One region of the Promicromonospora sp. CA-289599 genome, then DNA from elsewhere that is predicted to be linked to it. Evidence: riboswitches for the same ligand, from Rfam matches in the RefSeq annotation. Region 1 holds a riboswitch; each other region holds the start of a gene.

What was found. Region 1 has a riboswitch for thiamine pyrophosphate ahead of thiC (phosphomethylpyrimidine synthase ThiC). Riboswitches for the same ligand answer to the same signal wherever they lie in the genome.
Region 2: linked by a shared signal. The riboswitch ahead of thiD (bifunctional hydroxymethylpyrimidine kinase/phosphomethylpyrimidine kinase) and the one ahead of thiC (phosphomethylpyrimidine synthase ThiC) in region 1 are both predicted to bind thiamine pyrophosphate.
Region 3: linked by a shared signal. The riboswitch ahead of ACQEVI_RS10380 (thiamine ABC transporter substrate-binding protein) and the one ahead of thiC (phosphomethylpyrimidine synthase ThiC) in region 1 are both predicted to bind thiamine pyrophosphate.

The regions. Positions count from the first base shown of each region.
Region 1 is NZ_JBNJNI010000001.1:3,396,488-3,402,603, forward strand. Features, by position in the region: gene ACQEVI_RS15060 (N-acetylmuramoyl-L-alanine amidase) at 1-732, shown strand, start outside; gene ACQEVI_RS15065 (C39 family peptidase) at 776-2,113, opposite strand; TPP riboswitch at 2,244-2,349, shown strand; gene thiC (phosphomethylpyrimidine synthase ThiC) at 2,344-4,149, shown strand; gene ACQEVI_RS15075 (LacI family DNA-binding transcriptional regulator) at 4,225-5,346, opposite strand; gene ACQEVI_RS15080 (MFS transporter) at 5,459-6,116, shown strand, end outside.
Region 2 is NZ_JBNJNI010000001.1:4,686,475-4,692,590, forward strand. Features, by position in the region: gene ACQEVI_RS20870 (RyR domain-containing protein) at 1-550, shown strand, start outside; gene dxr (1-deoxy-D-xylulose-5-phosphate reductoisomerase) at 587-1,756, shown strand; gene thiD (bifunctional hydroxymethylpyrimidine kinase/phosphomethylpyrimidine kinase) at 1,811-2,785, opposite strand; TPP riboswitch at 2,775-2,872, opposite strand; gene ACQEVI_RS20885 (TetR/AcrR family transcriptional regulator) at 2,881-3,468, opposite strand; gene ACQEVI_RS20890 (aldo/keto reductase) at 3,591-4,619, shown strand; gene ACQEVI_RS20895 (hypothetical protein) at 4,622-6,116, opposite strand, start outside.
Region 3 is NZ_JBNJNI010000001.1:2,334,893-2,341,008, forward strand. Features, by position in the region: gene ACQEVI_RS10370 (ABC transporter ATP-binding protein) at 1-489, opposite strand, end outside; gene ACQEVI_RS10375 (ABC transporter permease) at 489-2,183, opposite strand; gene ACQEVI_RS10380 (thiamine ABC transporter substrate-binding protein) at 2,159-3,244, opposite strand; TPP riboswitch at 3,239-3,343, opposite strand; gene ACQEVI_RS10385 (DUF4235 domain-containing protein) at 3,381-3,662, shown strand; gene moaC (cyclic pyranopterin monophosphate synthase MoaC) at 3,741-4,211, shown strand; gene ACQEVI_RS10395 (MoaD/ThiS family protein) at 4,208-4,447, shown strand; gene ACQEVI_RS10400 (MogA/MoaB family molybdenum cofactor biosynthesis protein) at 4,477-4,974, opposite strand; gene ACQEVI_RS10405 (sulfite exporter TauE/SafE family protein) at 4,971-5,912, opposite strand; gene ACQEVI_RS10410 (RrF2 family transcriptional regulator) at 6,099-6,116, opposite strand, start outside.

The DNA of each region.
Region 1 (6,116 bases):
GCGAGCGACGTGAGCGCGCGCGTCCAGTCGGGGCACAAGCTCGTCGTCGACCAGGTAGAGGGCGACTGGCTGGGCGTGTGGTGGGCCGGTTCGCTGGCCTGGCTGCACAACCCGGCCGAGCGCCCGGTGGTGGTGCCGGCGACGGCGAAGACGGTCACGGTCGCGGGCGACGCCCCGGCGCCGGTCTTCGGCAGGGCCTACCCGGAGGCAGCAGCGTACGAGGAGCACCCGGGCGTCCCGGTGCAGCCGGTCACGCCGATCGAGTACCGCGTGGGCGTGGACCAGACGTACGCGGTGGCCGACGACCACGTCGCGTCCGACTACTACCGGGCCACCACGTTCGACGGCACGGGACCGGGCGACCGCACGGTGGTGCGCGGCAACGACGTGTACTACCAGGTGTGGCTGGCGCACCGGCACGTCTTCGTCAACGCGTCCGACGTCGAGCTGCACGACCCGGTGGTGGCCGATGTGTCCGGGCCGAGCATCGAGGGCAGGGCCAAGCCGGGGAAGGTCCTGCGCGCGGACGCCGGCACGTACCTCCCGAACGACGTCCGCGTCCGCTACCAGTGGCTGCGCGACGGCGAGCCGGTGTCCCGGGCGATCGGCAGCAGGTACCTCGTGACGGGCCGCGACCAGGGCGCCGAGCTCACGGTCCGGGTGACGGTCTCGGCGAAGGGCCACGCCTCGGCGGCGTACACGTCGGAACCGCGGGGTGTCCCGGGCCGCTAGGCGGCCGCGGGGGTGACGGACACTCCGCGGCCGACAGGCCGGATCACCAGTTCGGCGTGACACCCGGCAGGTTGCGCGGCAGCCTCACGTTCTTCGGGTGGTAGACGTACGTGATGCCGTCGGTCGAGGTCTGCCACACACGCTCGAAGTTTTCCCGCGTGTAGACGGAACGCACGGCCTCGTTGCTCGCCTTGTTCGGGTCGTTGATGATCGGGTCGCCTGCTGCGGTGAACCCGACCAGCGTCACGAGGTGCCCGTTGGTGCCGTACCCGGCCTCAGGCATCTCCTCCTCCTCGAAGCTGATCGAGAAGATGAGCGGGATGCCCGCCTTGATGAACTTCTCGGCCTCCGCGAGGGACCGCAGCCGGGTCACGAACGAGTCCAGCCCGAACGTGCTGGCGTACGCGGCGTTGAACGGCCAGTTGCCCGCGCCCTCGTACGTGTAGTCCCAGGTCCGCATGGCGGCGTAATCGACCTGCGGGTCACCGTTCGGGGCCTCGATGCCCTCGAGCTCGGCCTCCGGCACCTCGCGCCCGTAGTAGTACAGCACCATGGACGACGACGTCGGCGAGCACCACACCTGGCCGCCGCCCCCGAACTCGGGGTACTCGCCGCGGTGGATGTTCTGGCTGAACTGCGGCACGTCGAGCGACACCGCACGACCGAGCGTGAAGTCGCTGGTGCCCGTGTAGTGCGAGTCGGGCAGGTACTCGTTGGTCATGGTGCTCACCGAGTCCAGCCGCGGCGATACCCGGGTGCCCTCGGGCCGGTACAGCGTGGCCCGCGTCTGGAACGCGTCGGGCTCGTTGCCCGACTTCGCGACGAAGGTGTCCGTGAACAGGTACGCGTCCGCGTCGGTCTGCCCGTTCACGGAGGTGCGGTGGATGTCGCCGACGCTGCCGTCGGCGGGTGCGAACTCGGCGCCCGACGCCCAGCGGCTCATCACGAACCACTTGGTCCACGTCCCGTCGGCCTTGCGGCCCCGGAACTCGATCTCCACCCACGTGCCGGTGGGCGTGTGCGCGTTCCACGAGCTCACGGACTCGTCGATCAGGTACCCGGCCGCGACGACCGGCGACGTCCACCGGCCCGTCTCGTAGGTGACGGGAGTGCCGTCGCCGAACGGGTCGGTGTACTCGACGGTGTCGCCGCCGTGCTTCAGCACGAGCCCGCCCTTGGCGTTCGGCCGCAGGTTCGAGGTCTCGCCCGCACGTAGCTCGCGTACCCCGTCCCAGGAGGTCAGCGTGATCTGGTTGTCCGACGCCGCCGGACCCGGCCCGTCCGCAGCCGCCGCACCCGCCACGATTCCTGCTTGCACTACGAGCGCTCCCGTCGCCATCAGCGCGAACACCCTCGTTCGCAGCTTTCCTCGAACTGACATGTGTGCCTCCACGTCGGGGCCCGCCGCTGGGTGAAGCGAGCCATGAGGTCTCTCTATCAGAGCGGAAGAGCTTTGGCCCCGAAAGAGAGACCCCGGTGAGCACAGACGGCTCGGGGTGCTAACGTCGGCGGCGATCCCACGGGTGCCTCACGCAGGGGCTGAGATCGGGCTGTTCGGCCCGGGACCGTTGAACCTGTCCGGTTAACACCGGCGTAGGAAGCAGGAGTCTCATGATGGAGAAGTCCCAGTCCCGCACGCTCGCTTACCAGTACGAGCGCGACCACGAGCACGACGGCGGGTACAGCACACCGCAGGACGGCACGGGTCTCCGGGTGCCGGTCACGGAGATCACGCTGGCCCCGTCGCCCGACGGCGCCCCCAACGAGCCGGTCCGGGTCTATCGCACGCAAGGCCCCGGTTCCGACCCGGTCCGTGGCCTCGCTCCCGCCCGCGAACCCTGGGTCGTGGCACGCGGAGACACGGAGGAGTACGACGGCCGCGATCGGGCACTGGCCGACGACGGGCGCGGCGCGCTGCGCCGCGGTGCCGCCAGCCAGGAGTGGCAGGGTGAACGACGCCGGCCCCGCCGGGCGCTCCCCGGCCGGACCGTCACCCAGATGCACTACGCACGCCAGGGCGTGATCACGCCCGAGATGCGGTTCGTCGCGGTGCGCGAGAACTGCGACGTCGAGCTCGTGCGCAGCGAGGTGGCCGCTGGCCGGGCGATCATCCCGAACAACGTGAACCACCCGGAGTCGGAGCCGATGATCATCGGCAGGGCGTTCCTGGTGAAGGTCAACGCGAACATCGGCAACTCCGCCGTCCACAGCTCCATCGCGGAGGAGGTGGAAAAGCTCGAGTGGGCCACCAAGTGGGGTGCCGACACGGTCATGGACCTGTCCACGGGCGACGACATCCACACCACGCGCGAATGGCTCATGCGGAACTCGCCGGTGCCCATCGGCACCGTGCCGATCTACCAGGCCCTGGAGAAGGTGAACGGCGACGCCAGCGCGCTGACCTGGGAGATCTACCGCGACACGGTGATCGAGCAGTGCGAGCAGGGCGTCGACTACATGACCGTGCACGCCGGCGTGCTCCTGCGGTACGTGCCGCTCACCGCCGACCGAGTCACGGGCATCGTCTCGCGCGGCGGGTCGATCCTCGCGGGCTGGTGCCTGGCGCACCACCAGGAGAACTTCCTCTACACGCACTTCGACGAGCTCTGCGAGATCTTCGCCCGGTACGACGTCGCCTTCTCCCTCGGCGACGGCCTGCGGCCGGGCTCGCTCGCCGACGCGAACGACGCCGCGCAGTTCGCCGAGCTCGACACCCTCGCCGAGCTGACGAAACGGGCCTGGGCCCACGACGTCCAGGTCATGGTCGAGGGGCCCGGACACGTCCCGTTCCACCTGGTGCGCGAGAACGTGGAGCGGCAGCAGGAGCTCTGCGACGGCGCCCCGTTCTACACGCTCGGCCCGCTCGTGACCGACATCGCGCCCGGGTACGACCACATCACCTCAGCGATCGGCGCCACCGAGATCGCCCGGTACGGCACCGCGATGCTCTGCTATGTCACGCCCAAGGAGCACCTCGGCCTGCCGAACCGCGACGACGTGCGCACCGGCGTGGTGACCTACAAGATCGCCGCGCACGCCGCCGACGTCGCCAAGGGGCACCCCGGCGCCCGCGACCGGGACGACGCCCTGTCCAAGGCCCGCTTCGAGTTCCGCTGGCGGGACCAGTTCAACCTGTCGCTCGACCCGGAGCTCGCGGAGTCGTACCACGACGAGACGCTTCCGGCCGAGGCCGCGAAGACCGCGCACTTCTGCTCGATGTGCGGGCCGAAGTTCTGCTCGATGCGGATCTCGCAGGACATCCGCGACGAGTTCGGCGGGGCGCAGCACCAGGCGGCGCTCGCGGACGCGGCGTCGGCGTCGGCGTCCGCTCAAGCGGAGGGCATGGCCCAGAAGTCCGCGGAGTTCCGCGAGTCGGGCGGCGAGGTCTACCTCCCGGCCCCGACCCTCCGCCCCTGACCATTCGTTGAGTGCTGGCTATTTGCGGGCCGGAGCGTGCTGAGCCCGCAAATAGCCAGCACTCAACGAGGACGGTCAGGGTAGGTCCGGGACCGGGCCCGTCGTCGTGCCCTCGACCAGGGTCACCGGCAGCACCACCGACCGGGGCTCCTCGCCGGCCAGCAGCGCGATGACGGCCAGGCCGAGCGCCCGGCCCTTCTCCACGAGCGGCTGGTGCACGCTGGTGAGCACGTCGGGGGAGAGCCACGGCAGGTCGAGCCCGTCGAACCCGGCCACCGACACGTCCTCGGGCACCCGCAGCCCGAGCTCGCGGGCGGCGATCACCGCACCGGCGGCGAGCAGGTCGGAGTGCGCGACGATCGCCGTCGGACGGTCCCGGGCGGGCGCCCACTCGGACAGGATCTCGGTGGCGGCGTCGCGCCCGTGCTCCACGAGCGACGCGGGCGTCTCCCACGAGATGACGGGCTCGATGACGTCCCGTACGCCGGCCAGCCGGTTGCGGGTCGGCGTGCGCTCGGCGGACGCGAGCCGGTCGGCGTCGACCAGCCCGGACCGCTCGTCCCGCCCGAACGGCAGCGTGATCTCCGCGATCCGCGTGTGCCCGAGCTCGACGAGGTGACGCACCGCCTCGGCGGCGCCCAGGCGGTCGTCGACGCTCACCACGGGGACGCCGGACACCTCGTGTCCCTCACCGATCACGACGGGCACCCCCCTGCGCTGCAGCGCGGCGAGGTTCGGGTCGTCCTTCAGGGTGCCCCAGACGAGCACCGCGACGTCCATCGCGGCGGCCTCGACCAGCGGGTCGACGGCGGGCGGCAGCCCCGCCTCGGCGGCGAGCCCCATGGACTGCGTGGTGGTGCCCTGCGGCATACCCGGCACGAGCAGCACGCCGAGGCCCTGCTCACCGATCGCGGAGACGAGGCCGTGCAGCACCTGGGTGGAGACGGGGTCGCGGAACGACCTGCCGAGCTGGTCACCGATCACCACACCGACGATCCCCGACCGTCCTGACCGGAGCTGCCGCCCCAGGGGGTTGGGGCCGGAGTACTCGAGCTCGCGCGCGGCGGCCAGCACCTTCTCCCGGGTCTCGGGGGTGATCGGTCCCGCGCCGGAGAACGCGAGCGACGCGGTGGAGACGGAGACACCGGCCAGCTCGGCGACCTTCGCGAGGGTCGGTCGTACGGTCTGGCGGCTCATCGCGGGTTCCTTCTCTCTCACCTCGGCACCAGTGGTGCGGGCCCAGGAATCTGCTGGGCTGATCCCAGATTGTGGCTTACGGTCGGGAGATTCAATCGCACCAAGGAGTTCAGTGCCTACTGCACACGCCGCCGCTCGTGCGGTCTTCGTCGTCTTCGCGGCCAGCGGGTTCGCGTTCGCGAGCTGGGCAGCACGCCTCCCGGCCGTCCGGGACGGACTCTCCTTCTCCGAGCAGGAGATGGGTCTGCTGCTGCTGACAGGGTCCATCGGCTCCGTCGCGGCCATCCCGCTCTCGGGACTCGTCGCCGAGCGGTTCGGTACCGCGCGGACCGTCCTGGGCTTCGCGAGCCTGGTGGTGGTGGGCCTCGCCGTGGCGGGCTACGGCGTCGCCACGGGTGAGCACCTCGCGGTGCGGCTCGGCCTGATCCTGTTCGGCGTGGGCACCGGCGTCTGGGACGCCGCGATGAACCTTGAGGGCGCGGCCGTCGAGCAGCGGCTCGGCCGCGCGATCATGCCGGTGTTCCACGCCGGGTTCTCGTTCGGCACGGTGGTCGGCGCCGGTGTCGGCATCGTGGTGGCCAGCGTGGGCGTCCCGGTCCTCTGGCACGTCGTGGCCGCGGGGGCGATCGCTCTGCTGTCGGTGGTGATCGCGGTCCGCTTCTTCTCGCCGAGCGTCGTTGCAGCGGCGCTGCCCGACGGCGTGGCGATGGCCAGGGCGGGCAGCGCGGACGGCGCCGACCCGGGAGAGGTGACGCCACCGGCGTCGGGCA
Region 2 (6,116 bases), 1.3 Mb from region 1:
CATGGCCGTCTCCGCCCACCTGACCTACCTGCGCAACCAGCGCTCGCGCGGCGTGGCCTGGGAGAGCACCCCGGCGATGGTCTCGTGGGTCGACCTGTCCGACGACCTCCGGGCCGCGAACCGAGCCCAGGTGCGCGCCATCCCGGACCGGCTCCGCCAGATGGGCTGCACCGTCGCACCCGCCGGCGACGGCGAGCACGGCCGGATCCCAGAACCCGTGGTCGACGCCCGCGCCGTCGACGAGCACGAGCGGTGGATGGCCGAGAAGGCCGCAGCGGGCTGGACCTACGGGCCCCAGCGGGACGACGCCCGGCGTCTGCACCCGGACCTGCGACCCTGGGAAGAGCTGTCGGAGGCGGACCGCGAGAAGGACCGCGCGGCGATCCGTGCCATCCCGGTGATCCTCGCGGACTTCGGCCTCCACGTGGTCCCGCTCGTCGACGACGCCGGCTGGGAGGCCGCGGGCGAGCCCGTCCCGGACCCCCGAGGCGTGGTCAAGGGCTGGCGGATGTTCGGCCGCGGCCGCGCGGAGCCGGCCGCCGGCGACTGACCAGGACCGGCACCGCGGGCTGACAGGATGTGCACCATGCGAAGCGTCACCCTCCTCGGCTCCACCGGTTCCATCGGCACGCAGGCCATCGACGTCATCGGGCGCAACCCCGAGCGGTTCCGGGTGGACGCCCTGTCCGCCGGCGGCTCCGACCTGCCGCTCCTCGCCCGGCAGGCCGCGTCGCTCGGCGTGCGCGCCGTCGCGGTGGCCGACGCCGCCGCCCGCCCGACCCTGCTGGACCTGCTCCGGGAGGCGGGCGCCGACGGCGTCGAGGTGCTCGCCGGACCGGACGCCGCGACCGAGCTCGCCGGCCGGGGGAGCGACGTCGTGCTCAACGGCATCACCGGGTCAGTGGGCCTGCGCCCCACCCTCGCCGCGCTCGCCGCCGGCTCGACGCTGGCGCTCGCGAACAAGGAGTCGCTGGTCGTCGGGGGCGCGCTGGTCAAGGCGGCGGTGCGGCACGAGGGCCAGATCGTGCCGGTGGACTCGGAGCACTCCGCCATCGCGCAGTCGCTGCGCTCGGGTGCGTCGTCCGAGGTCCGCAAGCTCGTCGTCACCGCCAGCGGCGGACCGTTCCGTGGCCGCACGCGCGCCGAGCTGCGCGACGTCACGCCCGCGCAGGCCCTGCGGCACCCCAACTTCTCGATGGGGCGCGTGGTCACCACCAACTCCGCGACCCTGGTCAACAAGGGCCTCGAGGTGATCGAGGCGCACCTGCTGTTCGACCTGCCGTTCACCGCGATCGACGTCGTGGTGCACCCGCAGCAGATGATCCACTCGATGGTCGAGTTCGCCGACGGCTCCACCATCGCCCAGGCCGGGCCGCCGCGGATGCTCGTGCCGATCGCGCTGGGCCTGTCGTGGCCCGACCGCCTGCCTGACGTCGACGTGCCCATCGACTGGACCCAGGCGTCCACCTGGGAGTTCGCCCCCCTGGACGACGACGCCTTCCCCGCCGTCCGCCTCGCCCGGCAGGTCGGCGAGGCCGGCGGCACGCACCCCGCCGTCTACAACGCCGCGAACGAGGTGTGCGTGGACGCGTTCCACGACGGGGCCATCGGCTTCCTCGACATCGTCGACACGGTGGCCGCCGTCGTCGAGGCGCACGAGACGACGGACGCCGGCGACGCGACGTCGGTCGAGGGCGTCCTGGAGGCCGACGCCTGGGCCCGCGCCCGCGCGGCGGAGCTCCTCAAGACGATCTGACGGGGCGCGACGAGTCCGACCACGGTGCTGACTCGGCGCCTGCAGTCCGCCGAGTCAGTGGCCTGGTCGGACCGGGGCGCTGACTCGGGGACTCGGGGCCGCCGAGTCAGTCGGTCGGTGGCGGGCCGACCCGAAGCCGTGGTCGACCGGGCCGTGGCCGCGCCAGGGACCGGGCGTGGTGCCCGTCCCGCCGACGACCAGGTCGTCCGCGGCGCGCAGGGCTCCGGTCAGGTAGTCCTTCGCCGCGCGTACGGTGGGCTCCCACCCGTCGTGCCGGGGGCGCAGGACCGCGCACGCCGAGCTGAGCGTGCAGCCCGTCCCGTGCGTGTTCCGCGTGGGGATCCGCGGGGCGGTCAGGGCGACGACGCCGTCCGGGCTGCTGCCGGGTCCGAGGCCGGCCCCCGCGAGGTGGTCGACCGACTCCGCCGAGTCCAGGTGCCCGCCCTTGACGAGGGCGAACCGTGCCCCGAGCTCGAGGAGCGCACGCGCCTGGTCGGCCGCCTCGCGATCGTCCCCGGCCCGTTCGGCGCCGAGCAGCACCGCTGCCTCCGGCAGGTTCGGCGTGACCAGGTCGGCCAGGGGCAGCAGCTCGTCGCGCAGCACGGCTTCGGCGTCGGGCGCGAGCAGGCGGTGGCCCGACGTCGAGACCATCACCGGGTCGAGCACCACGTAGGGCATACGCCCGGCGGCCCGCAGGTCACGCAAGGCCGCGGCGACGGCCCGGCCGACGGCGGCGTCCGTCGTCATGCCGATCTTCACGGCGTCCACCGCGACGTCGGCGAACAGGGTCTCGAGCTGCGCGGTCACCATGTCGGCGGGCACGGGCAGCACCCGCGCCACGCCGGTCGTGGACTGGGCGGTCAGTCCGGTGAGCACCGCGCAGCCGTACCCGCCGAGCGCCGCGAAGGTCTTCAGGTCGGCCTGGATCCCCGCGCCGCCGGAGGGGTCCGAGCCGGCGATCGCCAGCGCCACGACCGGGTGCCCGGGCGGTCGGGTGCGGGATGCGGAGTCAGGCAGGACGGAGCCCATGAGGCGTTCCCTTCGCTAGAATTACCTAGAGCAGGTTCCACGGGTGCGTCTCAGCCAGGCTGGTGCCCGGCGCCCCGCGCCATTTCGGCCCCACCCTACCCAGCGGTCTGCCCGGCCCCGTACTGCAGCCCGTCCACGAGCAGGTCGATCATGCGCCGGCCGTGCTCCGGCTCCTCGTCACCCATGGGCAGGTTCAGCTTGGACACGGCGTACAGGAGGTCCTGGGGGCTGACGACGGCACGGATCGCCCCCGCCTCGACAGCGGCGTCGAGCAGGGAGCCGAGGGCCGGGCCGAGCCGGCCGAGGAAGTAGCCGGGCAGCGCGTCGAACGCCGGGTCGCCCGAGTGCAGGGCCGAGGCGAGGCCGCGCTTGGTCGCGAGGAACTCCGTGTACCGGTGCAGCCACCTCTCCAGGGCGTCGACCGGCCCGTGCTCGGCCGCCAGCGCGGAAGCGGCGTCGGCGGTGGCGTCGACCTCGTGCTGGAACACGGCCTTGACCAGGTCCGAGCGCTTGGGGAAGTGCCGGTACAGCGTGCCGACGCCGACGCCGGCCAGGTCGGCGATCTCCTTCGCGGGCGCATCCACGCCGGACGTGCCGAAGGCCGACTTGGCGGCGTCGAGCAGCGAGTCGATGTTGCGTTGCGCGTCGGCGCGCAGGGGCCGCGGCGCTGTGTTCTGGGTCACTCCACTCCATCCCTTGCTATCCGGAACGCCTTTCCATATAGTTCTGGAAGAGCGTTCCGCTTAGCTCCAGAGTACGACATCGCCGGAGCGCTCACCAGACCTCTCGACCCCAGGAGGGCCCCATGCAGTACCGCAACCTCGGCCGGACCGGTATCAAGGTCAGCCCCTACGCGCTCGGCGCGATGATGTTCGGCGCGGTCGGCAACCCCGACCACGAGGAGTCGATCAAGATCATCCACAAGGCCCTCGACTCCGGCATCAACTTCGTCGACACCGCCGACTTCTACTCGCACGGGGAGTCCGAGGAGATCGTGGGCAAGGCGCTCAAGGGGCGGCGCGACGACGTCGTGCTCGCCACCAAGGTGCACCTGCCCATGAGCGACGACCCCAACCACCGCGGCAACTCCCGCCGCTGGATCATCGCCGAGGTCGAGAACTCGCTGCGGCGCCTGGGCACCGACTACATCGACCTCTACCAGATCCACCGCCCCGACCCCGAGACCGACGTCGAGGACACGCTGGCGGCGCTGACGTACCTGATCAGCTCCGGCAAGGTGCGGGCCATCGGCTCGTCGACGATGCCCGCCGCCGAGATCGTCCAGGCCCAGTGGGTGGCAGAGCGGCGCGGCCTGGAACGCTTCAGGGCCGAGCAGCCGCCGTACTCCATCCTGAACCGGGGGATCGAGCGCGACGTCCTGCCGGTCGCCCAGCAGTACGGCATGGGCACCCTGGTCTGGAGCCCGCTCGCCGGAGGCCTGCTCACCGGCCGGTACCGCAAGGGGCAGGACAACGACACCCACCGGGCGCAGTTCGGGTTCGAGCACCTGCGCGACGAGCAGCGGCTCGACGCCGTCGAGCAGCTCGTCCCTGTCGCCGAGGACGCGGGCATCCCCCTGAACCACCTGGCGATGGCGTTCACGATCGCCCACCCGGGCGTCACCTCCGCGATCATCGGCCCGCGCACCATGGAGCACCTGGACAGTGCCCTGGCCGGTGCCGAGGTAGTCCTGAGCGACGAGATCCTGGACCGGATCGACGCGATAGTGCCGCCCGGCACCGACGTCGGCCGCCTCGACATGGCCTACGACCCGCCCGCCATCCAGCAGCCGCTCCTGCGCCGCCGGCCGGCGGCGCAGCGCGCGGCCGCCTGAGGTCAGCGCCCCCGCGTCCAGTTGAACACCGCCACGCCCGTCACCAGCGCGCCGATGGTGACCAGGGCGGTGGCGGTGACGGCCTGGAGCGGGCCGATCAGGTCGGCGTCCAGCGCGACCTGGACGGTCCCGATCAGGGCGTAGACGCCGGCGAACACGGTGATGGCGGACAGCGTGCCGTCCATCAGCCGACGGCGCCCGCGCTCGCGCTTGGCCTCGGCAGCCCGCTCCCGGTCCCCGTGCAGGCGTTCGAGGGCCGCGAGCCGCGCGGCGATCGGCTCCTGGAGCAGCTCGCGCAGCCGCTCGGTGACCACCGCGGCCTGCTGCTCGAACCGCGACGCGTGCAGGAGCTGGTTCAGCATCCTGGACTCCAGGGCGGAGGCCAGGAACGTGGGCGAGGTGATGGTGGTCAGCGTGGCCCGGACCTCCGAGGCGAACTCGTGCAGGCGCAGCTGTTCGCGGATGAGCCGTTCCTTGCGCTCGGCGAGATCGGCGCCGTTGTTGACGTCGTGGTCGGCGAGCATCGTCGCGACGATCCGCAGGTGGTCGGCGAGGGTGGCGTTCCACGCGCTGAAGAGCCCGTTCAGGCTGGCGACGAACTCCGCGAGCGAGCCGTACTGGGAGATCTTGAAGTGTGCGGTGCCGGCCAGGGCGACCGTCGTGGAGTTCGTGGCCACCGCGACGACGTCGCCCAGGTGCCGCACCCCCTCCAGCAGCACGGGGTTGCGCTGGCGCAGGGTCCAGTCGCACAGCGTTGCGGTGCCGTAGGAGACCGGCTGGAGCAGCACCTGTGAGCCGAACGCGGCGAGCAGCTCGTCGCCCATGGCGACCGGCGTGCGCTCCGCCCGGGGCGCGGCGGGTCCCCGCCCGCGGCTCGCCTCGTAGACGGTGGTGACGACGTGCGCCCGCCCCTGTGCGATCTCGGTGCCCTCGTGCACCAGGTCGGCGGTGGCGCGCTGGAGCAGGTCGGCGAGGTCGAACAGGCGCTCGGGGGGTGGGCTGCCCGCGTGGTCGACGTCGACGGGTGCGCCGTCCGGCGAGATCCAGCGCACCCGGATGTCGGCGTGCAGGTTGGACAGCCGGAACCGGGCGTCCCGGACCTGCTGCGGCGACTGCTCGCGCGCCGAGTAGCGGAACCGCACGTAGTGGTTGCCGAACTCGGTGAACCGCACGTCGCAGGACAGCTCGGCGATGAACGAGCCGTCGGGCTGTTCCAGGCGCACGTTCGGCATCGACAGCGACACCCCGCCGTACGGGCGGGCGGCCCGGTCGACGCTCGCCCAGACGTCGTCCATCTTGAGTCGGCCCCGCACCGCGAAGGCCTGGACGCCGAGCAGCTCGGGCCGCTCGTCGCGGTCGGCGAGCTCGCGGATCGCTGCCACGGCGGCGGTGGGGCTGACGTCCCGCAGGCCGAACGGGTAGATGTAGACGGTCCGCAGCCGGTCGAGCGTGAGCCAGGGGGAGTCGAGGTTGCGGTGCAGCTCCGTCAGGTGCATC
Region 3 (6,116 bases), 1.1 Mb from region 1:
CGGCTCGTCCAGCAGGAGCAGACGGGGCCGGGGGGCCAGGGCCCGCGCGAGGGCCACCCGCTGCTGCTCGCCTCCGGACAGCGTGGGCACGGCCCGCTGCTCGTAGCCGGCGAGCCCCACGAGGTCGAGCAGCGTGCTCACCCGCTCGTCCCGCTCGTCCCGGGTCAGGTCCTGGGTCTCCAGCCCGTAGGCGACGTTCCGCCGTACGTCCCGGTGCGGGAAGAGCTGACCCTCCTGGAACATGAGCCCGAACCTGCGCCTGTGGACCGGCACCCCGGCGAGGTCCTCGCCGTCGTACCGGACGCTGCCGCCGGCCAGGGGCTCGAGCCCGGCCACCGCACGCAGCAGCGACGACTTGCCACACCCGCTCGGGCCGAGCAGCGCGACCACCTCGCCGGGCGCGACGGTCAGCGACACCCGGTCCACCGCGGTCACCCCGGTCGGGCCCCCGTACCGCACACTGACGTCCCGAACTTCCAGCCCAGCCATCAGAACTCCCCTCCGGCGCGCTCGTCGCGCAACCGCTCAGCCAGCATCATCACCGTCGCGGTGAGCACGGCGAGCACCACCGACGCCGCGAGCGCCATCCCGTAGTTCTCGGCGCCGGGCCGCCCGATGAGGCGGTAGATCACGACGGGGAGGGTGGCGCCGTCGGGCCGTGCGAGGAACGATGTCGCACCGAACTCACCGAGCGACACCGCGAAGGCGAACCCGGTGGCCAGCCCGACCGAGCGCAGGGCGATCGGCAGGTCCACGGTCCGCAGCACGCGGCCGGGGCCGGAACCGAGCACGGCGGCGACCTCGCGCAACCGGGGGTCGATAGCCCGGAGCACGGGCAGCACCGTACGCACGACGAGGGGTACGGCGACCACCGCCTGCGCCACGGGGACGAGCAGCCCGGAGGTCCGCAGGTCCACACCGAGCACCGGCTGGTCCATGGTGATGAGGAACCCGAATCCGACGGTCACCGCGGACACCCCGAGCGGGAGCATGAACAGCCCGTCCAGCGCCCCGACGGCGCGGCGTGCGCCGACCGACCGCGGCCGCCGGGACACCACGAGCGCCACGAGACCGCCGACCACCAGGGCGATCACCGTCGCGGCCAGTGCGGTCCGGAGCGAGGTAGCGGTGGCCTCCCACACGGTGACGACCAGTGCGTTGCGCTCACCGGTGGTCCCGAGCGCCACGTAGTTCCCTGGTCCCCAGGAGCCGTCGGGCTCGCGGAAGCTGCGGGTCACCAGGCCGGCCAGCGGCAGCACCATGAGCCCGCCGACGATCGCCGCGCCCACCAGCGCCGTCGTCATGTCCTGGGGCGACCGCCAGGACAACCGCCTGGCCGAGCCGTGCGTGGACACGAGGCGCAGCGCCGCCTCCCGCCGGCGGCGGGCCCGGGCGGACACCGCGAGGGCGCCCGAGATGACCACGAGCTGCAGGATCGAGAGCACCGAGGCCGTCCGCAGGTCCAGGAACTGGGTGGTGCGCGTCCAGATCTCGGTCTCGATGGTGCCGTACCGCACGCCGCCGAGGACCAGCACGACCCCGAAGGCGGTGGCGCAGAACAGGAACACCACTGCGGCCGCGGACGCGACAGCGGGCGCCAGCGAGGGCAGCGTCACCGTGCGGAAGACCCGCGCGGGCCCTGCCCCGAGCGACGCGGCGGCCTGCTCGGTCCTGGGGTCGAGCCGTTCCCACAGCCCGCCGACGGTCCGCACGACCACCGACACGTTGAAGAAGACGAGGGCGACGACTATCCCGGCCAGCGACTCCTCCAGCCTGAGGAAGCCGAGCGTGCCGCCGGGCGCGAACAGGGTGCGGAACGCGACGCCGACCACGACGGCGGGCAGCACGAACGGCACCGTCACGAGCCCGCGCACCAGTACCCGGCCGGGGAACGACCGGCGGTAGAGCAGGTACGCGAGCGGCAGTCCGAGCAGCACCGAGAAGGCGGTGCCGAGCACAGCCTGGGTCAGGGTGAGCCACACGAGCCGCCACGTGCGCGGGCTGGACAGCACCTCCGCGAAACCGGTGAGGTCGAGCACGCCGTCGGGCACGAACCCGCGGACCACCAGCGCGGCCACGGGCCAGGCGAAGAAGACGGCGAGGAACCCGAGGGGGACGGCGACCGCCGTCCCCCAGAGCAGCGGCGCGGGCCGCAGGCTCAGCCGACTACGGTCTCTGTCCACCGCTCTATCCACTCGTCGCGGTGCTCGCTCACCTCGGCGGGATCCACCTCGAACGGCGTCTCCGCCTGGGGTGCGAACTTCTCCCAGTCGGCGGGCAGCTCCGTGGCGGGGTCGGCCGGGTACATGTACATCGACTCGGGCAGCGCGGCCTGGGCGTCCGCGCCGAGCAGGAAGTCGACGAACGCCTGGGCGCCCTCCGGGTTGTCCGACCCGGCGAGCACCCCCGCGTACTCGACCTGCCGGAAGCACGTCTCGAGCAGCGCGCTGGTGGTCGACCCGGAACCGTCCTCGCTGACGGTGAAGGCCGGCGAGGTCGCGTACGACAGGACGAGCGGGCGCTCGCCGCCCTCACCCGCGCCCGAGAAGTCCACGTAGTAGGCGTCCTCCCACGAGTCGGCGACCTTGACGCCGTTGTCGACCAGGGACGCCCAGTAGTCCTCGAACCCGTCCTCGCCGAACGCCCCGACGGTCGCCAGCAGGAAGGCGAGCCCGGGCGACGACGTCGCGGGGTTGCTCACCACGAGCAGGTCCCGGTACTCCGGGTCGGCCAGGTCCTCGAGCGTCTTCGGGACCTCGAGGTCCGACTGCTCGAACCAGGCCTCGTCCGCGTTCACGCAGACGTCGCCCTGGTCGATCGGGGTGAGCGCGCCGCCCAGCTGCTCGACGCCGTCGGGCAGGTCCGCCGGGGTGTACTCCTCGACGACCCCCGCCTCGAGCGCGCGGGACGCGAAGGTGTTGTCGATGCCGAAGACGGCGTCGCCGAGCGGGGCGTCCTTGGTCAGCACCAGCTGGTTCACCAGGGTTCCGGCGTCGCCCGCCGCGCTGACCTCGACGGTCAGCCCGGACTCCTCCTCGAACTGCTCGACGACCTTCTCGTCGAGCGCCCAGGAGTCGTGGGTCACGAGGGTCACGGTGCCCGACGCCGCCGGGTCGCCCCCGCCGGTCCCGGAACCATCGGACCCAGAGCCGCCGCACCCGGCGAGCAGGAGCGCCACGGAGAGCGCTCCGGCGGCCGGAACAACATGGATGGTGCCCGTGCGAGCACCGGTAGGACGCAACATCGTGCCTCGACTTCCTCCGCCGGTCTTACCCGGATCAGGTTCAAGGGTCTGCGGTGTTCCGCACTCTCAGCGCCGTGTGGCGCTCCCCTGTCGTGTCCGGCCAGCCTACTGGCTGGTCGGACGCTACGGTGTAGGGATGGCCAAGATCGAGACGGAACAGACACTCGCCGAGAAGGTCGGCACTCTTGCCCTGACGCTCGCGGCCGGCTGGGTCGCGCAGAAGGCGGTCAGCATGATCTGGAAAGGCGTGACCGGTAACGACGCGCCCAGCAAGGCGGACGACCCGGAGCTGGACCTGGTGCAGGCCACCGTGTTCGCGGCGGTCGCCGCGGGCACCGCGGTGTTCGCGAAGCGCATGGCGGCGAAGGGCGCGTCCACCGCCGCCCTGCGGCTCGCCGCCCGGCGCGCGGCACGCTGACCGCACGCCGTCTCAGGTGCCGGCCGGGTTCGGCCCGTGCCGGTTCGGCCTGCGAGCCCGACGTGACACCCTGGTCCCGTGAGCTTCACGCACCTTGACGACCGCGGCCAGGCCCGCATGGTCGATGTCACCGCCAAGCAGCCGACGATCCGCTCCGCCACCGCGACGGGCAGCGTCCGCTGCGGTCCCGACGTCGTGCGGGCGCTGCGCGACGGCGCCGTCCCCAAGGGGGACGTGCTGGCCGTGGCCCGGATCGCCGGGATAGCGGCCGCGAAGAGGACGCCGGAGCTGCTGCCGCTCGCGCACGTGATCGGCGTGCACGGCGCCGCGGTGGACCTCGAGGTGACCGACGACGGCGTCACGATCACGGCGACCGTCCGCACGGCCGACCGCACGGGGGTCGAGATGGAGGCGCTCACCGCGGTCGCGGTCGCGGGCCTCGCCGTCGTCGACATGGTCAAGGGCCTGGACAAGTCCGTCTCGCTCGCGGACGTGCGCCTCGAGCGCAAGACGGGCGGCAAGTCGGGCGACTGGGAGCGTCCGGCATGATCACCGTCCGCTATTTCGCCGGCGCCCGGGAGGCCGCCGGTGTCACCACCGAACAGCTCGGCGGCCCGACGTCGGTGGCCGCCCTCCGCGCTGCCCTCACGGCAGCGCACCCGCGCCTGGCGGACGTGCTGCCGAAGTGCGCCCTGCTGGTGGCGGGCGCCCGCACGACGTCCGACGACGCCCAGGTCCCGGACGGCGCGACGGTAGACGTCCTGCCCCCCTTCGCGGGCGGCTGACCCCGCTCAGGTGTCCGACCCGGCTCGGGTCAGTGGTCGCCGCCGACGAGCTGCGAGCGGACGTGCGGCCAGAGCGTGAGCACCACCTGGAGCCCGTCGCGCACCCCGCCGGACGACCCGGGCAGGTTCACCACCAGCGCGCGCTCCCCGTCGGCGGTGCCGGCGATCCCGGCCAGCCCCCTGGAGAGCGCGGCGGTAGGGACGCCCGCCGCGATGCCCTGCTGACGGACGGCCTCCGCGATCCCCGCGATCTCCTGATCGATCACCTCGCGCGTGCCCTCGGGGGTGAGGTCCCGCGGGGCGATCCCGGTGCCGCCGGTGGTGATGACGAGCCGCGCGCCGTCGTCGAGCACGGCACGCAGCACGTCCCGGACCGACTCGACGCCGTCGGGCACGAGGTGCTGATGCACGTCGGTGAGCCCGGCCTCTTCCAGGAGAGACACCGCCGTCGGACCAGACCGGTCCTCGGCCTCGCCGCGTGCACAACGGTCGGAGACAGTGATCACCGCTACCCGGTCGGACGTCATACCGACACGCTATCGGCCTCCGGCCCGTGGGGCTTGGCTGCCTCAGCGGGCTCGGCAGTCTCGGCAGTCTCGACGGCCTTGTCGCGACGGTACGCGCGCACCGACCATGCAACGGCGGCGGCCCAGACCACCCAGATGATCACGTACACGGTGTTCATCAGGACAGGGCCCGCGGCGATCCAGTCGCTGTTGAGCAGCGTGCGCGAGTTCGTGAGGATGATGACGCCACCCACGAGCGAACCGAGGACGCGCGGGGGCACGAGGCGCACCAGCCAGGCGGCGATCGGCGCGGCGATCAGCCCACCGATGAGCAGAGCCAGCACCCAGGTGAAGTCGATGCCCTCGCCGCTGAGGCCGACGAAGAAGCCGATGCTCGCCGCGATGGCCACGAAGAACTCGCTGGTGTCGATCGAGCCGATCACCTTGCGGGGCTCCATGCGGCCGCTCGCCAGGATCGCGGGGGTGCCCACCGGGCCCCAGCCACCACCGCCGGTCGCATCCATGAAGCCGGCCACGAGGCCGAGCGGCGTGAGGAAGCGCCGGCGCAGCGGCTTGTCCGAACGCGCGGGGAGGCCCTGCACGGTGAACCGGAGCAGCACGTAGAGGCCGAGCGTCAGCAGGATCAGCGACATCACCGGCTTGGCGATCTCGGTGGAGAGGGACGACAGGAAGGTGGCGCCGGCGAACGCACCGATGGCGCCCGGGATGCCGATGCGGGCGACGACCTTCCAGTCCACGTTGCCGAAGCGCCAGTGCGAGGCGCCGGAGGCCAGGGTGGTGCCGATCTCGGCGAGGTGCACGGTGGCCGACGCCGCAGCGGGGTTGGTGCCGATCGCGAGCAGCAGGGTCGTGGAGGTCACGCCGTAGGCCATACCCAGACTGCCGTCCACAAGCTGCGCGCCGAGGCCGACGAGCGCCAGCAGGATCAGGGTTCTCATGGTCGTGACCTTCCAGGCCCGGGGAATACGGCGGAGGCCGCACCCGTGCGGCCGGCGCCAGAGTAACCGACTAATCCGATCGGAAACAACAGTCATCTCATAGGTCGGATAAATGTGCATGGCAAAGCCGGGTGAAAGCTCTGGGACTCGTCAGAACCAGGGCCAGGAACCGGGCTTCGGCAGGGATCAGGAATTGGCCCAGGC